4 regions of the Microbacterium sp. MMO-113 genome follow, and region 1 is predicted to be linked to each of the others. Evidence: predicted binding sites of a transcription regulator. Region 1 holds the regulator's gene; each other region holds the start of a gene.
What was found. The regulator LexA, encoded in region 1, represses DNA repair genes until DNA is damaged. The targets are predictions, from matches to a motif close to TCGAACANNTGTTCGA.

Region 2: the regulator LexA is predicted to act here: its motif matches at 2,634-2,649, upstream of recA (recombinase RecA).
Region 3: the regulator LexA is predicted to act here: its motif matches at 2,334-2,349, upstream of WFJ36_RS07975 (HNH endonuclease signature motif containing protein).
Region 4: the regulator LexA is predicted to act here: its motif matches at 2,529-2,544, upstream of WFJ36_RS11245 (HNH endonuclease signature motif containing protein).

The regions. Positions count from the first base shown of each region.
Region 1 is NZ_JBBCTD010000003.1:33,313-38,295, forward strand. It holds gene hisB (imidazoleglycerol-phosphate dehydratase HisB) at 1-24, opposite strand, end outside; gene WFJ36_RS10700 (histidinol-phosphate transaminase) at 21-1,115, opposite strand; gene WFJ36_RS10705 (LysM peptidoglycan-binding domain-containing protein) at 1,195-1,563, opposite strand; gene lexA (transcriptional repressor LexA) at 1,847-2,533, shown strand; gene metE (5-methyltetrahydropteroyltriglutamate--homocysteine S-methyltransferase) at 2,613-4,922, opposite strand; gene WFJ36_RS10720 (methylenetetrahydrofolate reductase) at 4,944-4,983, opposite strand, start outside.
Region 2 is NZ_JBBCTD010000001.1:654,115-659,097, reverse strand. It holds gene miaB (tRNA (N6-isopentenyl adenosine(37)-C2)-methylthiotransferase MiaB) at 1-480, opposite strand, end outside; gene WFJ36_RS03060 (regulatory protein RecX) at 530-1,003, opposite strand; gene recA (recombinase RecA) at 1,393-2,439, opposite strand; gene WFJ36_RS03050 (DUF3046 domain-containing protein) at 2,700-2,924, opposite strand; gene WFJ36_RS03045 (helix-turn-helix domain-containing protein) at 2,943-3,251, opposite strand; gene WFJ36_RS03040 (CinA family protein) at 3,393-3,881, opposite strand; gene pgsA (CDP-diacylglycerol--glycerol-3-phosphate 3-phosphatidyltransferase) at 3,878-4,453, opposite strand; gene WFJ36_RS03030 (FtsK/SpoIIIE family DNA translocase) at 4,453-4,983, opposite strand, start outside.
Region 3 is NZ_JBBCTD010000002.1:227,708-232,690, forward strand. It holds gene WFJ36_RS07965 (ABC transporter ATP-binding protein) at 1-1,002, opposite strand, end outside; gene WFJ36_RS07970 (extracellular solute-binding protein) at 1,041-2,114, opposite strand; gene WFJ36_RS07975 (HNH endonuclease signature motif containing protein) at 2,380-3,723, shown strand; gene WFJ36_RS07980 (glycosyltransferase family 2 protein) at 3,772-4,983, opposite strand, start outside.
Region 4 is NZ_JBBCTD010000003.1:139,578-144,560, forward strand. It holds gene WFJ36_RS11235 (ABC-F family ATP-binding cassette domain-containing protein) at 1-1,664, opposite strand, end outside; gene WFJ36_RS11240 (alpha/beta fold hydrolase) at 1,707-2,471, opposite strand; gene WFJ36_RS11245 (HNH endonuclease signature motif containing protein) at 2,574-3,932, shown strand; gene WFJ36_RS11250 (Cmx/CmrA family chloramphenicol efflux MFS transporter) at 4,202-4,983, shown strand, end outside.

The sequences.
Region 1 (4,983 bases):
TGCGGTGGGCGCGGGGATGGTCATGATGCCGATCCTATCGAGGCCAGGGCGTCCAGGAACGCCGTCGTCTCCGCCTCCGTGCCGGCGCTGACGCGCAGGTGGCCGGGGATGCCCACGTCGCGGACGAGCACGCCGCGATCGTACAGCTGCTGCCAGGTCGCCTGCGGATCCGCGACGCCTCCGAACAGCACGAAGTTGGACCACGAGAGGTGCGGCGTGTAGCCGAGCGCTTCGAGCGTCGCCGTGATGCGGTCCCGCTGCTCCACGATCTCCTGCACCATGCCGAGCATGACGTCGGCGTTGCGGAGAGCGGCGACGGCGGCCGCCTGCGTCAAGGCGCTCAGGTGGTACGGCAGCCGGACGAGGCGCAGCGCGTCGATGAACGCCGGATCGGCCGCGAGGTAGCCGACGCGGGCACCGGCGAAGGCGAACGCCTTGCTCATAGTGCGGGAGACGGCGAGCCGCGGCCGTCCTTCCAGGAGGGTGAGGGCCGACGCCGCATCCCGCGGCGCGAACTCCTGGTAGGCCTCGTCGACGATCACGACGCCGCGGGCCGCCTGGTACACGGCCTCCACCACGTCGAGCCCCAGCGGGGTGCCGGTCGGGTTGTTCGGCGAGCAGAGGATCACGATGTCGGGGTCCGCCGCGCGCACCTGCTCCGCCGCCTCCTCCGGGGTGACCGTGTAGTCGGGCTGACGGGTACCGGCGATCCAGGACGCGCCGGTCCCCTTCGCGATGAGCGGGTACATCGAGTACGTGGGAGCGAAGCCGAAGGCCGTGCGCCCCGGTCCGCCGAAGGCCTGGAAGATGTGCTGCAGCACCTCGTTGGATCCGTTGCCCGCCCAGATCTGCTCCGGCGTGAGGCCGTGACCCAGGTAGTCGGCGAACGCCTCCCGCAGCGTCGTGAACTCACGGTCCGGGTACCGGTTCACGTCTCGGATCGCCACGGCGATGTCGTCGAGGATGTCACTGGCGACGTCGTCGGGAACAGGATGCGTGTTCTCGTTGACGTTGAGGGCGACCGGCAGCGGGGCCTGAGGTGCGCCGTACGGGGTGAGTCCGCGCAGATCGTCGCGGAGCGGGAGATCGTTGAGGGAGAAGGTCACCCTTCCCATCTTAAGAGGAGCACGGAGCGCCGAGGTCATCGTGACGATCGGATGGTCACGGACCGGAGGCAGGACCTCGGGCTCCGCGTCAGTCGGTGTACCGTGCCGGGAGCGCGAGCTCCTGACCGACCTGGAGTTCACCGCCGCGCAGGAGGTTCATCCGGCTGATCTCGCCGATGACATCCCGCGGGTCGGCGTCGGGAGCGATGCTGCTCGCGATCGACCAGAGCGTGTCACCGGGCATGACCGTGACGGTCTCGACGGAGACGGCCGGTGCGTCTACACCGGAGGCGATCGCGCTGCCCCCGCCGATGGCGGCGAAGGCAATGCCCGCAGCGAGCGGGACGGAGGCGAGCGCGAGCAGGGTGCGGCGGCCGCGGGCCGTGATCCGCAGCCGGGTGGCCGGACGGGCCGGCGCCGGAAGGGCGGTCGCGGTGCTGAGGCTCATGCTGCTCATGTCTGCTCCTTACTGTCCCGGCGCCGGAGCCCGGGGAGGTTGGCGTAGCTTTCGCATCCGCGACTCGGCCGGGAGCCGTGGATGCGAAGCTACGTTCCGAAGATATCTTCGAGTTCGAACATCTGTCAAGCTGTCTTCGAAACCACGCCCCGCGAATCGGCCGACACGCTCGAACAGATCTTCCAGATCGGCGCTTTTCTCGGATACGGTTTCGATAAGGACACCCCACCACGGGCCACCGACATTCGAAGCGGCACGTCGGATCACGCAGTGAAGGAGCACCATGAGCGACACCTCAGCCCTCGAGTCCGAGGCGCCGCGCACCCGCCGTCGCAAGAGCCTCAGCCCGAAGCAGATGGCGATCCTCGAGGTCATCCAGGCCTCGATCGCGCAGAACGGCTATCCGCCGAGCATGCGCGAGATCGGCGACGCCGTCGGGCTCAAGTCGCTGTCCAGCGTCACCCACCAGCTCGGTCAGCTCGAGCTCAGCGGCTACCTGCGACGCGACCCGGGCAAGACGCGCGCCATGGAGGTCCTCATCGACCTGCCCGGCACCGGCGCGGAGAACCCGGCGGACGTGGCGACCCCCGTGGGCGATGCCGCCCTGGTCCCCCTGGTCGGGCGTATCGCCGCGGGCGTGCCGATCACGGCGGACCAGCAGGTCGAGGAGATCTTCCCGCTCCCCCGGCAGCTCGTCGGCAAGGGCGACCTCTTCATGCTCAAGGTCTCCGGGGAGTCGATGATCGACGCCGCCATCTGCGACGGCGACTGGGTCGTCGTGCGTTCGCAGAACACGGCGGAGAACGGCGAGATCGTGGCCGCCATGCTCGACGGCGAGGCGACCGTCAAGGTGCTGCGCCGTCGCGACGGCCACACGTGGCTGCTGCCCCGCAACTCCGCGTTCGAGCCGATCCTGGGCGACGAGGCGGTCGTGCTCGGCAAGGTCGTCGCGGTCATGCGCGCGGTCTGAGACGCCGTATCGTCGGAGACGACGACGAAGGCCCTCCCGGTGCGCCGGGAGGGCCTTCGTGTGTCCGGGGACGACCGCGTCAGGCGGTGACCACCACGTCCTCGCGCACCCGTCGGGTCGCCTCGACGATGTTCCGCAGCGACGCCGTGGTCTCGGCGTAGCCGCGGGTCTTCAGACCGCAGTCCGGGTTCACCCAGAGCTGCCGGAGCGGGATCTCGTCGACCGCACGCCGGAGCAGGGACTCGACCTCCTCCACGGTGGGCACGCGCGGCGAGTGGATGTCGTACACGCCGGGGCCGATGCCGTGGTCGAAGCCCACCTCGGCGATGTCCGCGACGACCTCCATGCGGCTCCGGGCCGCCTCGATGGAGGTCACGTCCGCGTCGAGCGCACGGATCGCGTCGATCACGACGCCGAACTCCGAGTAACAGAGGTGGGTGTGCACCTGCGTGGCCGGTGCCGCGCCGCCCGTGGCCAGTCGGAACGAGGCGACCGACCAGTCGAGGTACGCCGGCTGGTCGGCCTGCTTCAGCGGGAGCAGCTCCCGGAGCGCCGGCTCGTCGACCTGGATCACCTGGATGCCCGCGGCCTCCAGGTCGGCGATCTCATCGCGGAGCGCGAGCGCCACCTGGTTCGCGGTCACGCCCAGCGGCTGGTCGTCGCGGACGAAGGACCACGCGAGGATCGTGACGGGGCCCGTGAGCATCCCCTTCATGTGCTTCGCCGTGAGCGACTGGGCGTACGCCGACCAGGCGACCGTGATGGGCGCGGGACGCGAGACGTCGCCCCAGAGGATCGACGGGCGCGTGGCTCGCGAGCCGTACGACTGCACCCAGCCGTGCTGCGTGACCGCGAAGCCGTCGAGGTGCTCCGCGAAGTACTGCACCATGTCATTGCGCTCCGGCTCACCGTGCACGAGGACGTCGAGACCGAGGTCCTCCTGCAGGGAGACGACCGCGGCGACCTCACGGCGCAGGAACTCCTCGTAGTCGTCCTCGGGGATCTCGCCACGGAGGAACTGGGCGCGCGCGCGACGGATGTCGCCGGTCTGCGGGAAGGAGCCGATCGTCGTCAGGGGCAGCGCCGGCAGGCCGAGGGCGTTCTGCGCCTCCTCCCGCTCCTGGTACGGGGCTCGGGCGAAGTCGGCGTCGCTCAACGCACGGGCACGCACCTCGCCGTCGCGCACGCCGGGAGCGGTCAGGCGGTCCTGCAGCGCGGCGGTCGCGGCGTCCAGCTCGGCCGCGATCGCCGTGCGCCCTGCGGACAGGCCGCGGGCGAGAGTCACGACCTGCTGCACCTTCTGGTCCGCGAACGCGAGCCACGAGACGAGACGCTCGTCGAGCGCGGTCTCGTCGTCCACATCGTGCGGCACGTGCAGCAGCGAGGTCGAGGTCGATGCCGACACCGGGGCCCCGAGCGCACGGAGCGCCTCCAGAGAGTCGAACGCCGCGGAGAGGTCGCCACGCCAGATGTTGTGACCGTCGATCACACCGCCGACGAGGGTCTTGCCCTCGAGGCCCGGCACCGCGTCGGGCACGGTGCCGCGCACGAGATCCACGGCGATGGCCTCGACGGGGGCGGCGGCCACGGTCGCGAACGTCGCGCCGAGGCTCGCGTACGGCGCCGCGACGAGGATCGAGGGCCGCTCTTCGGCGTTCCCGAGCACCGCGAGCGCGCGCTCCGCGGCGGAGGCGAGCTGCGCGGGCGTCGCCGGCAGCGACTCACTCACGAGGGCGGGCTCGTCGAGCTGCACCCACTCGGCGCCCGCGGCGCGCAGACGGACGAGCAGATCGACGTAGACCGGCAGCACGTCCTCCAGCCGCGAGAGCGGCTCGAAGCCCTCCGGAGCGTCGTCCGACGCCTTCGCGAGCGCCAGCAGGGTGACCGGCCCGACGACCACGGGACGCGTGACGAAGCCGGCGGCGACGGCCTCGGCGACCTCGCGCACCAGGCGGTCGCTGGCGAGGGAGAACACCGTCTCCGGCCCGATCTCCGGCACGAGGTAGTGGTAGTTCGAGTCGAACCACTTCGTCATCTCCAGCGGCGCGCGCTCGCCCTCGCCCCGGGCGACGGTGAACAGCGCGGGCAGGCCGATCGTGCCGTCCGCCTCGCGGAGGTCGTCGAAGCGGGCGGGGATCGCGCCGACCGTGACGGCGGCGTCGAGGACCTGGTCGTAGAAGGAGAAGGACTCCGGGATGGACGAGTCCGTGCGGCCGAGGCCGAGCTCCGCCAGGCGCTCGCGGGTCGCCGCGCGCAGCTCCGCGGCCGTCCGCTCCAGCTCCTGCTCGTCGATGCGGCCGGCCCAGAACGCCTCGACGGCCTTCTTGAGCTCGCGGCGACGGCCGATGCGGGGGTAGCCGAGGATGGTGCCCTCGGGGAATGCGGTCATGGTGTTTCCTTTCGGCGGGGACTAGTGCCGGAGCGCCGGGACGATGCCGGCTTCGGCGAGG
Region 2 (4,983 bases), on a different contig from region 1:
GAGGGTCGACGGGAACACCTCGAGGGACTCGAGGATCTCGAGCTCGGCATCGCCGTTGTGGCGCGCGCGCTCCAGGAGACCGGGCAAGGACCCCATGTTGTGCGTGCCGAAGACCACGTCGACCCAGGGAGCCTTGTCAAGCACGGCCTGCTTGTCCATCTGCGCTAGACAGCCGCCGACGGCGATCTGCATCCCGGCCTTGCGGCGCTTGACGGCGGCCAGGTGCCCGAGGGTGCCGTACAGCTTCCCGGCGGCGTTGTCTCGGACGGCGCAGGTGTTGATGATCACCACGTCGGCTTCGGCTCCGGCCTCAGCGCGGATGTAGCCGGCGCTCTCCAGGGATCCGGCTAGACGCTCGGAGTCGTGGACGTTCATCTGGCAGCCGAAGGTGCGCACTTCGTAGGATCGCTGGCGCCCGTCGTCGTCGACGGCCGCCGACGACGCGCTGATGATCGTCGGTTCGCTGCGGGGGATAGTCATGATGCTCCCATTGTACGAGCGTCACCGAGAGCCGATCGCGTGCGAACCGTCAGTCGGAATCCACGAACCGGACGCCGGAGGGGCCCCCGCCGAACGAGGCTTCTCGCAGCGCCGTCTTCGCCGCGTTCATGGCGACCGCTCCCCCGTACCCGCGGCGAGCCAGCTGTCCGACCAATCGGCGAAGCGCCGCGTCCGGATCGAGACGTCCCATGGAGCGGGCCTTGGTCCGGGCGAACTCCAGCGCCCGCTCGGCGTCGTCGTCGGGAAGCTCGTCGAGAGCCGCGTCGATGACCTCACGGGGGATGCCCCGCTGCGACAGCGCTCGGGAGAGGGCGACCCGGCCCTGCCCCTTGCGTTCGACACCGGACGTCACGAGGAGCTCCGCGAGCACGGCGTCGTCGAGGTAACCCCGCCGTACGAAGTCGTCGATCACGTCGTCGATGGCGTCCGTGGCGAGTCCGTGTCCCTTCAACACCAGCCGGGCCTCGGAGATCGACAGCGACCGCGTTCGCAGCTTCCGCACCAACGACTCCTCCGCCGTCGTTCGGATCTCCTCCGCCGACGCGTCGCTCTCTGCGTCCGTTCCCTCTTCTGTCGCTCGGGACACGCCGCCGACGGCGCGCAACCTGGTGGTCTTCCCGCCCCCGGAAGCGGCTCGCGTCGAGGCACCACGAGCGGGGTGCCGGGCGCTGGGGGAACCATCGTCAGCCGACGATGACCCTGCGGGCGCGGGCTCGTGCCACGTCGAGCGCCAGAGTCCCGCAGCGTCCGCCTGCGACCCAGACCGCACAGGCCGAGCGAACGACGGGTCGTCTGCCCCGCTATCAGCCGGACGCTCGGTGCGCGCAGCTCCGCCGAAGAGAGGGATGATGGGGGCGATCCGCTCGGAATCGCCCCCACGCTGATCACTCATCAGGCCGGGCGACGCTCAGCCAGCTCATCAGCACCCGGAGCCGCGGCCGGGCCGCCGATACCGAGCTTCTGCTTGATCTGACTCTCGATCGCCAAGGCGATGTCGGCGTTGTTGAGCAGGAACGTTCGCGCGTTCTCCTTGCCCTGGCCCAGCTGATCGCCGTCGTAGGTGTACCAGGATCCGGACTTCTTGACGATCCCGTGCTCGACACCGAAGTCGATCAGGCTGCCCTCGCGGGAGATACCGACGCCGTAGAGGATGTCGAACTCCGCCTGCTTGAACGGCGGGGCCATCTTATTCTTGACGATCTTGACGCGGGTGCGGTTACCTACCGCGTCCGTGCCGTCCTTGAGCGTCTCGATGCGGCGGATGTCCATACGCACGGAGGCGTAGAACTTCAGCGCCTTACCACCGGCGGTGGTCTCGGGCGAGCCGAAGAACACGCCGATCTTCTCGCGCAGCTGGTTGATGAAGATCATCGTGGTGTTGGTCTGGTTCAGCCCACCGGTGAGCTTGCGCAGCGCCTGCGACATGAGGCGGGCCTGGAGACCCACGTGGGAGTCGCCCATCTCACCCTCGATCTCGGCACGCGGCACCAGGGCCGCCACCGAGTCCACGACGATGAGGTCGATGGCTCCGGAACGCACGAGCATGTCGGCGATCTCGAGCGCCTGCTCACCCGTGTCGGGCTGGGAGACGAGAAGAGCGTCGATGTCGACGCCGAGCTTCGCGGCGTAGTCGGGGTCGAGCGCGTGCTCGGCATCGATGAACGCCGCGATGCCGCCGGCCCGCTGGGCGTTGGCGATGGCATGCAGCGTCAGCGTCGTCTTACCGGAGGACTCCGGGCCGTAGATCTCGACGATGCGGCCACGCGGCAGGCCTCCCACGCCGAGGGCGACGTCGAGGGCGATGGAGCCGGTGGGGATAACGGCCACAGGGGCACGCTCATCGCTGCCCAGCCGCATGACCGAGCCCTTTCCGAACTGGCGGTCGATCTGGGCGAGGGCGGTCTCGAGGGACTTCTCGCGGTCGGCGGGTGATGGCATGGTGTGCTCCTTCTGCGCGTGTGCTGCCGCCTGTAGGCTGTCGCGGCTCTTCCGGCGGAAGGAACTCTCCGACAAGGCGTATGGCTTTTCAGCCTGGACCTCACGGTACGGCGGGCCTCCGACATTGCGTCGAGGAGCCGGGGATCGTGGGGATCAGAACCGTCTGACCACTTGTGCAGAAGACTACGCCTGGTTCGAACAGATTTTCGACAACACGCCGGTTGGGCGTGTCGGACTTCCGCACACCCGGGAAGCCGCCGTCACCGGCCGCGCGGCTCCAGACGCCCCACGCCGTGGCGACGGGATTCGGGGACGTCCATGTCGGCGCAGAGCGCGAGCCAGATATCGCGCGGAGGCACCCCGGCTTCGAGAGCCTCGAGCGCCGTTCGTCCCCCCATGCCGGAGAGCACGAGGTCATTCACCAGAGAAGAGGCTCGGGCATGGAACTCGGCGTCGACGGCGCGCAGGAACTCACTGCGTCGCATAAGGGTGATCTCCGAGTGTCAGCGGAGCGAGAGCTCGGGCTCCACGGAGGCGACCAGGTCGTCCGGGACCACGTCGGGGAAGACCTGAATGCCTTCGAGCACCGAGATGCGGTCCCCGACCTCGCGCATGATCGTGGAGATGGGGACGTCGAGCGCCTCTGCGACCGAAGCGAGGATCTCACTCGATGCCTCCTTCTGTCCGCGCTCGACCTCACTGAGATAGCCGAGGGCGACGGACGCCTTGCTCGCGACCTGCCGGAGCGTCCGCCCCTTCTGCAGACGGAAGTCCCTCAGCACGTCGCCGATCTCCTGTCGTACAAGAATCATCGGAACCTCCTCCGCAGTTCATGAATCGAGGTCTCCCTCGAAGAGACGGCCAGTCTAGTCCTCCTGGCTTGCACAGAATCTACCCTTGCACTCTGTGGTTTAAATGTGAGCACATCCCTATCAACATGACGCGGCGGGTCGCTATTCCCGCAGCGCCGCGGCCAGCACATCGAGGACCGCCGCGACCGTCTGCGCTCGCACCGCCTCGCGGTCCCCCTCGAAGTGGAACGGTCGGGTCCGGCTCACTGTCGGGGTGATCACGCCGATGTGGACGGTGCCCACGGGCTGCCCATCCGGGGACTCCGGGCCCGCGATCCCCGTGGTGGACACCCCGACATCGGCGGGGAGACCATCCACCGCGACGGCGCCGCGCACTCCGGCAGCCATCTGCCGCGCGACCTCCGGATACACCGGCCCGTATCGCTCCAGCAGGTCGGTGTCGACGCCGAGCAGCGTGTGCTTGACGGGGGTGGCGTAGGCGACGACGCCGCCGAGGAGCACCGCGGAGGCGCCGGGAATCGCGACGAGCGCCGCGCACACCGCACCGCCGGTGAGCGACTCCGCGACACCGAGGGTCCAGCCTCGCTCACGCAGAGCTTCCAGAGCCTCGGCTGGCGTCGTGCCGCTCATCGGCTCTGACGCGCGCCGCGCACCTGCGCGACGATGTAGTCGATCCCGCTGACGACGGTGAGCACGAGCACGATCACCATGAGGACGGTCGTCACGACCGTCCACGGGCCGAGCCCGATGAACACGTGCAGCGGCAGGAGAGCCCAGCCGAGGGCGACGCCCTGGAAGGCCGTCTTGATCTTGCCCATCCAGGCGGCCGCGACAACGTGCTCGCTCGCGACGACCAGCCGATGGATGGTGATCCCCCACTCGCGGACGAGGATGATCACCACGATCCACCAGGAGACCTCGTCCAGGATCGCGAGCCCCACGAATCCCGCGCCGGTGAGGAGCTTGTCCGCGATCGGGTCCCACAGCTTTCCGAAGTCGCTGACGATGTCGTATCGACGCGCGAGGTAGCCATCGACCCAGTCGGTCGAGATGGCGACGATGAAGAGGACGGCGGCGATCCAGCGCACGGTGAGATCGGCGAGGCCGTACGTCCCGCCGAGGAGCAGGAGGACGAAGAACACGACGGCGAGCGGGATGCGCGCCACCGTGATGGCGTTGGGGAGCTGCCGAGGGATCGCCATCAGTCGCGTCCCGTCAGGCCCCAGGCGTCTTCGTCGCCTTCCGCTTCGACGACCGGCAGGCCGTCGTACTGCGCCTCCAACGGATCACGTTCGGCAGGCACCGCCGCGGCCGCGGGCGCAGCCGGAGCCGCCGGAGCCGACGGAGCCGACGGGACGTCTTCTCCGCGGAGCTTCGCCATGACCTGCGGCAGCTGCTCGGGGGTCGCGAGCACATCGCGCGCCTTCGAGCCCTCCGAAGGGCCGACGACCTCACGCGACTCGAGGAGATCCATCAGGCGTCCGGCCTTGGCGAAGCCGACCCGCAGCTTGCGCTGCAGCATGGAAGTGGATCCGAATTGCGAGGAGACGATGAGCTCGGCGGCCGCGAGCAGGAGCTCGAGGTCGTCGCCGATGTCCTCGTCGACCTCCTTCTTCTTCGCCGGCTCCATCGCCTCCTGGACGTCGGCACGGTACTCGGGACGCGCCTGACGCGTGACGTGCTTGACGACCGCGTCGATCTCCTTCTCGTCGACCCACGCACCCTGCAGTCG
Region 3 (4,983 bases), on a different contig from region 1:
CAGGATCCACCGCGGATCGACGTCGATGCGCACGGCGTCGCCGACGCCCCAGCGGTGCGCGCTCGCCGCGGCCGGCACGCTCACCCGAAGCGTCGCATCGGCCGCCGACACCGTGTAGACGCTGTGGCTGCCGTGGTACGTGCGCTCCGCGACAGTGCCGTCGAGCGACGCCGGGCCGCCGGCGGTGGCCTCGGACGGCGATGCCAGGTGCAGCTTCTCCGGACGGACGTAGCTCTCGGCCGTGGCGTCGAGGCCCGCACCGATCGCGACGAGCTGCGCGGGGCTGAGGCGGTTGTTCTCGCCGATGAACCGGCAGACGAAGGGCGTCGCGCTGCGGTCGTAGATCTCCTCCGGCGTGCCCACCTGCTGCAGCGTCCCGGCGTCGAGCACGGCGATGCGGTCGCTGAGGGTGAGCGCCTCCTCCTGGTCGTGGGTGACGTACACGGTGGTCACGCCGACCTCGTGCTGCAGCTCCTTGAGCTGTTCGCGCAGCTGCACGCGGAGCTTGGCGTCGAGGTTCGACAGCGGCTCGTCGAGCAGCAGGATGCTGGGGGTGAGCGCGAGCGCCCGGGCGATGGCGACGCGCTGCTGCTGGCCGCCGGACAGCTCCGCCACGTTCTTCTCGAGCTGCGACGCGGCGAGTCCGGTGCGGTCGGCGACCTCGTCCACGCGCCGCCGCTGCTCGGCCTTCGACACCTTCTGCACCGAGAGGCCGAACGCGATGTTCTCCCGCACGTTCATGCTCGGGAACAGGGCGTAGTTCTGGAACACCATGCCCACGCCGCGCTTCTCGCTCGGTACGCGGGTCACGTCGCGGCCGGCGATGTGGATGCGGCCTCCAGTGGGCTCGATGAACCCCGCGAGCGTGCGCAGGGCCGTGGTCTTGCCGCAGCCGGACGGACCCAGGAGGGTGAAGAACTCACCCTCCCGGATCTCCAGATCGAGGTGCGAGACCGCACGGTGGTCGCCGAACACGACCTCGACGTCGTCGAAACGGATCATCGTCTTCTCTCTCTGCCGGAGCGGCGGGACGGCTCGGCTCAGCCGATGTACTCGAGCGTGACCTTCTCGACCCAGGCGCCGAGGTTCTCGCTCACGAAGCCGAAGTCGATGTCCTGACGGTCGAGCGTGCCCATGAGCTCGACGACCTCGGGATTGGCCTTCTCGACCGCGCCCTCGTTCACCGGCATGGCGTTGAACTCCGCGGCGAACTCGCCCTGCACCTCGGCGCTGCCGAACCAGTCGATGAACTCCTGCGCCTTGTCCTCGTTGTCCGTGCCGTTGATCTGCGCGATCTGCTCGGTCACGTAGGGGACGCCGTACCCGGGAACGATCATGCCCGTGCTGGTGCCGTACTCCTCGTCGCGGGCGGAGATGCCGCTCGACGGCAGCACGCCGTAGTCCACCTCGTCGCGGGTGATGCGGGCGTAGAGGTCGGTGCCCTCCACGGCGGGGGAGCCGTTGGCGTAGTACGACTTCACCAGGTCCCAGCCCTCGTCGCTCACGCCGAGGTCGCCGTCCTCGTCGAGGTGACGGGTGAGGATGCTGGCGAGCACGAGCTGCGGGGTGGCCTGGCCGAGCGCAGGGTTCACCTCGTAGCGGCCGGCGAACTCCTCGTCGGTGTACAGGTCGTCGGGGTCGGTGGGCGCGTCGCTGATGCGGTTCTCGTCGTAGACCGTGACGATCGCCTGCTCCACGAGCGGCCAGAACACGCCGTCCTTCGGGTCACCGGCGTCTGCAGGGACCTCGCCGCTCCAGCTCGGCTCGTAGGCGGTGATGGCCTCTTCCGTCTTGAGCTGCTCGAAGAACATGTTGTTCAGGCCGAACACCACGTCGCCGACGGGGTTGTTCTTCTCCGCGATGATGCGGTTCGTCAGGTCGGCGCCGCCGAGGCCCACGATCTCGATGTCGATGCCCGCGTCCGCCGCCTTCTCGGTGATCCACTCACCGCGGCCGTCGCTGTTGGAGTTCGTGTAGACGATGAGGGTGTCCCCGGAGCCGCCGTCGCTGCCGCCCGCGTCTCCGTCGCCGCCCGCCGTGCATCCGGTGAGCGCGATCGCCGCCGCGGCCGTCAATCCGATGAGCGCCCAGCGCCTCTGCTGCCTGTCGGCCATGTTCGTCCCTTTCTCGCCTTCGAGGTGTGTCGATGCGACATTACCGGTTCTTGTGGTGAAGGCACAAAGATTGTCTGGTTTCGTGAGCGCGGTCGCGCGTCCGCACTCAAGATAGGCGCGCGGCGTGAACGCGAGGATGCGATGAGGTGAACGGGCGGGGGTCTGCGCCGGATCCGGACGCGAGATCCCCTGTCGGTCGGGCGGAATGCCGGCATCCGTTAGAACAAATCTTCGAAAGTCGGGCCACTGGAAGATAAAATGAAGCATGTCGAAAATGTCCGGGTTGCGCGAGGCGATGGATCGCCTCGACGAGGCGTGGAGCGCCTCGGGCGATGCGCTGGAGCTCTCCCGCGCGCAACTCGTTGACGTGGCCGACGCGATCGGACTTCTGCAGCGCCGGCTCGACGCACTGCACGTGGACGTGGCGGCCGGCATCGCTCGGGAATCGCGCGCGGAGCTCGGGGCCGACAGCCTGGCGAAGCAACGCGGGTACCGCACGGCGGCGAAGCTCATCGCCGCGATGACAGGCATCTCGACGGGAGAGGCGCAGCGTCTGGTGAAGGTGGGCGAAGCGACGGCCCCGCGGAGCGATCTGCTCGGCGCGCCGCTGCCCGCGCGGTACCCGCTCCTCCGGGAAGCGCTCGCGTCGGGTGCGCTCGGAGCGCCGGCGGCGGCACTCCTCGTCGCCCTTCTGGATCGCTGCCGAGTGGCCGCCGGGATGGAGCGCATCACCGAGGCGGAGCGCGTGCTGGCCGCCGCAGCCGAGGGGCTTGAGCTCGATGCAGTGCGCAAGCTCGTTCTCCGCGCCGAAGCGTGGCTCGACCCCGACGGCGTGGCGCCACGGGCGGAGGAGCAGCGCGCTCGGCGCGGACTGCGCATCTTCGAACGGGACGGCATGGTGCACCTGCACGCGCAGCTCGATGCCGAGACCGCGGCGCCGGTCGTCACCGCGATCCGGGGGCACATGTCCGCCGTCTTCGCGGCCCGCCTCGACGCCCCGGACGCCGGTGCGCCGGACGCGGATCGGCGGACCGTCGCGATGATCCAGGCCGATGCGCTGGCCCTCTTCTGCGCGCACGTGCTCGGGTGTGAGGGTGATCGGCTTCCGCTCGCGGGGGCGACGGTGATCGTCCGGGTATCGCTGGACGATCTGCAGGCGGGGGCCGGGTCGGCGACGATCGACGGGCTCGACCAGGTGATCGACATCGGCGCCGCGCGGCGGATGGCGGCCAGCGGCGGGATTATCCCGTGTGTCCTCGGCGGGGCGAGCGAAGTGCTCGACTGGGGTCGCGAGAAGCGCCTCTTCACCCGAGCCCAACGCCTGGCGCTCGCCGAACGGGACGGCGGGTGCGCGATGTGCGGGCTTCCCCCGGGGATGACGAAGGCTCACCACCTCCGCTGGTGGCAGCGCGACCGAGGTCCGACCGATCTCTCCAACGGGATCCTGCTCTGCGAGACCTGTCACCACCGCATCCATGACAACGGGTGGGAGATCGTCATCGAGGGTTCCGGTGTGGCCGGCCGGCCCTGGTTCCTTCCGCCGCGGTGGGTCGACCCGCAGCGCACACCACGGCTGGGCGGACGGGCGCGCTTCGATGTCGCGGCCTGAGTGCGGTGCGCAGGCACGCGAGTTCGGGCGCGGGGCGTTGTGGGGCTGTCAGCGGCGGAGGCGGGAGCGCACGCGTCGCGCGGTGCGTGCCAGGGCGTCACGCCAGGCGCCTCCGGGCCATTCCCGGTGCAGGCGCAGGCTGCCGTCGTCGTTCCGCACGAGTTCGACCCGCCGGCCCGCGAGAAGGGGCGAGCGGCCGAGGTGTGCGACCACGTCCGGGGCGGCCGTCAGTGGCGCCGTGAACACCCAGCCGGCCACGCGGACCGCGACCGACAGATCGGCGTCGCGCGCACCGTCCTCGCGGAACACCTTCATGGGGTCCACGGCGACGGGAACCGCGTCGAGGCGCTTCGGTCGGCGCCCGCCGACCTTGCGCTCCGAACCCGCGGTGGACTCCGCGGCCTGGCCCGGCTCCGGGGTGTCCTGCGCGACCACGTCGACCCGGTCGGCACGGCGCTCCTTGCGGGCGTTCAGGAGGCCCGAGGGAAGGTCCTCCGTCGTCGACAGCGGGAGGGACACCAGCCGGTCGGCGGAACCGACGGTCTCGAACACGAACGCCTCCTTGCCGTCCCGGAGCAGACGGACGCGCACCGTGAGCTGCAGGCCGCCGCGCGACCAGCGCGCCGCGGTCACGGTGGCGGTGCAGGTCGTCTCCGCTTCGAAGGCGGCGAAGGCGAGCAGGTCATCTCGGCGATCGGCGCGCAGCAGAGCGGCGCGGATGCGCTGCGGGAACGACAGCCCGGCGTCGACCCCCGGGCCGAAGCGCCGCTGCACGAGCGGCACCACCACATCCAGCAGGCGGTCGCGGTACTCCGCCGGGTACTTCACCATCCGGCGGCCGGCGATCCGGTTGAGGATCTTGCCGCGGAACCAGTGCCGCAGCAGTCGATCCCGCACCTTCCCCGGTTCGGTGTTCGCCTCGACCACGTCGAGCACGGTCTCCAGATGCGGGAAGTACGACTCCGGCTCGATGCGGGCCGAGCTCGCGCTCCCCGGCTCCTTCACCCATGCGTAGCAGGGCTCGCTCGCCAGGACCGAGATCGTGTCGGCGGCGAAGTACGCCTGCATCACGAAGAGATGGTCTTCGAGTCGCACCTTCCCGTCGGGGAAGCGGATGCCGTTCTCCCGCAGGAACGCCGTCCGGAACATCTTGTGCGGCGTCAGCATCTCCAGGATCGGGTCTTCCCCGAGCACGGCGTGCGGGATGTCGCGCTGGAAGATCTTGGCGGGCAGCTTGCGTCCGATGCCCACCTCTTTGCC
Region 4 (4,983 bases), 110 kb from region 1:
GCTTCCTTCTGCGCCGCCCGGAGAGCCGCGCCGTCGAGACCGCTCGCTACGGGGGCCGACGCCGCCGTCGAGGTCGCCGGGGCACTCTCGACGCGCTGCCGCAGCCGAAGGTACTCGTCGACGCCGCCCGGGAGATGCCGCAGGCGCCCCGCGCCGTCGGGACCGGGAAGGATCGCGTACTGCTGATCCGTCACCCGCTCCAGGAAGTACCGGTCGTGGCTCACGACGAGGAGGGTGCCCGACCAGGAGTCGAGGAGGTCCTCGATCGCGGCGAGCATGTCGGTGTCCATGTCGTTCGTGGGCTCGTCGAGGATGAGCACGTTCGGCTGGTCGAGCAGCACGAGCAGCAGCTGCAACCGGCGCTGCTGACCGCCGGAGAGATCCTTCACCGGAGTGGAGAGCTGGGCGGACGAGAACCCGAGCCGCTCCAGGAGCTGTCCTGGTGTGAGGTCCTGCGCCTTCGACCCGGCACCGAGCGTGTAGGACGTGCGCAGACCGGAGATCACCACGCGCACGGGGTCGTTCCAATGCGGCAGGAGTTCGTCGAGGCGCTGCGTGAGCGTACGGACCTGCACGGTCTTCCCGCGCTTGATCCGCCCCTCCGTGGGCTCGACCGTGCCGGAGATGAGCCCCAGGAGCGTGGACTTCCCGGCACCGTTCACGCCGAGGATCCCCGTGCGCTCGCCCGGGGCGATCCGCCACTCCACGTCCTTGAGCACGGTCTTCCCGCCGGCTCCTGATCCCGTCGAAGTCTGGGTCCCTGAGCTTGCCGAAGGGTACGTCACCCCCACATCGAGCAGGTCGACGACGTCCTTGCCCAGCCGCGAGACGGCGAGCGACTGCAGCGAGACCTTGTCGCGGATCTCGGGCACGTCGGCGATGAGCTCGTTGGCCGCATCGATGCGGAACTTGGGTTTGCTGGTGCGGGCCGGGGCACCGCGGCGCAGCCAGGCGAGCTCCTTGCGGGCGAGGTTCTGCCGCTTCGCCTCGGTCGCCGCCGCCATGCGGTCGCGCTCGACCCGCTGCAGGATGTACGCCGCATAGCCGCCTTCGAAGGGCTCCACGATGCGGTCGTGCACCTCCCACGTCTCGGTGCAGATCTCGTCGAGGAACCACCGGTCGTGGGTCACGACGAGGAGGGCTCCGGCGTTCGCGGGCCAGCGCTTCTTGAGGTGTCCGGCGAGCCAGGTGATCGCCTCGACGTCGAGGTGGTTCGTCGGCTCGTCGAGAGCGATGACGTCCCAGTCACCGGTGAGCAGCTTCGCGAGGGACACGCGGCGGCGCTGTCCGCCGGAGAGGGAGCCGATCTGCGCGTCCCAGGGAAGATCGGTCAGCAGCCCCTCGATCACGTCGCGGACGCGGGCATCCCCGGCCCATTCGTGCTCGGCCATGTCTCCGACCACGGCGGCGCCGATCGTGATGTCGTCGGGGAGGGTGTCGGCCTGGTCCAGCACGCCGATGCGGGTGCCGCCGCGGACGGTGACCCGGCCGGAGTCCGGCTCCTTCGTGCCGGCGAGCATGCCGAGAAGGCTCGACTTGCCGTCGCCGTTCCGGCCGACGATGCCGATGCGGTCACCCTCCTCGATGCCGAGGGTCACGGCGTCGAAGACGACGCGGGTCGGGTATTCGAGGTGCAGGGCTTCGGCCCCGAGAAGATGTGCCATGTCCTCTCCAGGGTAGTCGCGCCGCGTCGGACGGTCTCCCGGTCAGACCAGCGACGGGGCGAAGAGCTCCGGCAGCGCGGCGGTGAAGACCTCGAAGTGGCTGTACCAGACGGTGTGGGCGGCTCCGGGGATGCTCCGCACCGTCACCCCGCCGTGCTCGAACCGCCGCGCGTCCTCGTCGGTGACCCAGGCGCTGGGTTCCGCGCGGACGACGATGGAGCCGGGGGCGGCGGTCCAATGACCATCTTCCCCGCAGGAGACGGAGGCCGCGGTCGGCGGATCGAAGCGCTCGGCCGCCCGCGCCTCGACCGTGGCGTCGTCGACGGAGTAGAACGGCCGGAGCTTGCGGAGTTCGGCGGGCGACATGCGCGCGCGGCGGTCGTGCTCGTACTGCGAGATGAGGGAGGCGCGGTTCTGGCCGCCCTGGAGGGCGAGCGGCGCGTCCACGTAGACGGCGAGGCCTGGGTCGAGGCGGGGCGCGGCGGCGGCGAGCACGGTGGCACCGAAGGAGTGCCCGACGGCGACGGCGAGCGGGGAGGCGGCCCCGTGCCCCGCTGCGGAACGTGCCCCCGGAAGGAGCGCCGTCTGCGCGAGCGTGGCGACGACGGCGTCGGCCGCCGTCTCGATCGTGAGCTCCGGATCACGCGGCGAGAGGCCGTGGCCGGGCAGATCGAGCGCGAGCACGCGGAAACCCCGTTCCACGAGCAGCGGGACCACGCGGTGCCAGCTCTCGGCGGACCCCATCATGCCGTGCAGCAGCACGGCGATGCGGTCGCCCTCCCCGGCTTCGATGACGTTCAGGAGCACGGAGCCAGTCAACCACGGTCGTTATCCTTTCGTGATACGACTTTCGGCCAGATTCCTTCGAATCTTCGTTCGAATGTCAGTGGTCGGTGATGGACTGACGTCATGCCCGCACTGCTCGACGCGACCGACTCCCAGATGGCGATTCTCGCCGATCTGGTGGAGGGGCTGGAGGCGGCGGAGAAGACGCTGAGCAGCATGCAGGCGGCCCGCGACGGACTGCTCGCGATGGCGGGGCGACTTGCGGTCGACATCGCTCGGCAGGCGCGTCATCCCGACGGCGGCGACATGGCGATCCGCACGGTCGCCGCGGAGATCGGGGCCGCACAGCGCGTCAGCGACCGCACCATCGAGCGGCGGATGTCCGATGCGTCCTGGCTGGTCGAACGGTTCCCCGCCGTCTGGGAGGCCCAGGGCGCCGGGCGCATCAGCGCCGCGCATGCGCGCGTGATCGTGGAGGCGGGGGCCCACCTCGACGACGCCGATGATCGTGCCCGGTTCGCCGAGGAGGCTGTCGAGGTCGCAGCGGTGGAGTCGCCCAACAGGGTGCGTCGCCAGGTGCGCCGACTGGCCGACCGGTTCCAGGAGCGGACGCTCGTCGAGCGACACCGTGACGCCAGGGAGCTGCGGCGGGTGTGGGTGACCGACCTCGATGACGGCATGGCCGAACTCGGCGCCCGCGGCCCGGCGGCGCTCGTGCACGGGATGTACGACCGGCTCTCCCAGATGGCGCAGGCCGTGCGGGAGGAGAACGCGCGGGCACGGCGCCCGGAGGCGGAGGAGAGCGTCCGCGACGACAGGACGGTGGATCAGCTGCGCACGGATCTGCTCACCGATCTCGTCCTGACCGGCGCTCCGGCGGGGCATGACTCGGAGGAAGGCCTGCTCTCCGAGCTTCGGGCGCGCGTCGAGGTCACCGTGCCGGTGCTGACGCTGATGCACGGCGAGCTGATGCACGGCGAGCAGGACGGGACGATGGACGGCGCTCCGATCCTCGCCGCCGAGCTCGACGGGATGATCCCGATCGATCCGGCCACGGCCCGGCGCCTCGCCGGCGCGGCGAGCGGCTGGGACCGGGTGCTCACCGACCCGATCAGCGGGGCACTGCTGGCCGTCGACCGGTATCGCCCGAGCGAAGACCTCCGCCGACACCTGCGGGCCCGCGATCAACGCTGCCGCTTCCCCGGCTGCGGCCTCGCGCCGCGGAAGTGCGACCTCGATCACAATCACGATGCGGCGCTCGGCGGCGAGACCGTGCACGACAACCTCGCGACCTTCTGCCGACGGCATCACATGCTCAAACACCACTCCCCATGGCACGTCGAGCAGGGGCCGGGCGGCGTTCTGGAGTGGACGAGCCCTACCGGCCGGACCTACATCGACCGACCGCCGCCTCCGCACACCGTGACCTTCGCCGAGGAACCTCCGTGGTCTTCGCCCGACGCCAGGACCACCACCGGCTGAACACGCGAGCGCACCGATCACGCCTGCACACCGATCACGCCTGCACACCGATCACGCAGGCACACCGGTCACGCAGGCACACCGGTCAGCCGTAGGGTGGAGGGCATGTCGAGTCCCGAATCAGACAGGTCGGGGGCTGCCGGTCACACCGTCAGCCCCGTGAACCGCTGATCCCTTCGTCCGTCCTGTCGGCGGGCGCGCGCCGGTGACCCGGGCGCTGACCGTGGTGACGAGAAGCACTCCTCTTCCCTCTCACTTCGGAGCACTCGATGCCTCTCCCCCTCTATGCCCTTGCCCTGGCGGTCTTCGTCATGGGCACCTCCGAGTTCATGCTCGCGGGACTCCTCCCCGCGATCGCGGACGACCTCGACGTCGCGGTCGGCACGGCCGGGCTTCTCACCTCGGGCTTCGCCGTCGGCATGGTCGTGGGCGCCCCCGCCCTGGCCGCCTTCGCGCGCGGCTGGCCGCCACGTCGCACGCTCATCGCCTGCCTCGTGCTCTTCGCCGGATGCCACGTCGTCGGCGCGGCCACCTCCGCATTCGAGCTCCTGCTCGTCACGCGCGTGCTCAGCGCCCTCGCGAACGCCGGCTTCCTCGCCGTCGCACTCCGCACGGTCGCTCTCCTCGTCCCCGGCGAACGCACCGGCCGCGGTCTCGCGGTGCTGCTCTCCGGCACGACGATCGCCACCGTGGTCGGCGTCCCGGCCGGGGCGGTGCTCGGCGCCGCGCTCAGCTGGCGCGCCACCTTCGCCGCCGTCGCACTCCTCTGTCTCCCCGCACTGCTCGGAATCCTCCGAGGCGTGCCGACGACGATCCGGGGCGCGGCGCACGTCCGACCCCGGTCGGTGCCAGGGTCGGCACCAGGCACGGCGCCGGCTCCGACACCGCTCCCCGGGCCCGCGCCGTCTCTGCGTGCGGAGCTCGCGCTCCTGAGGACACCGCGTCTCGCCGTCGCGATGAGCCTGGCGGCCCTGGTGAACGCGGGGACCTTCGCGGTCTTCACGTTCCTCGCGCCGGTCATCACCGAAGTCGCGGGCCTCCCCGACGCTGC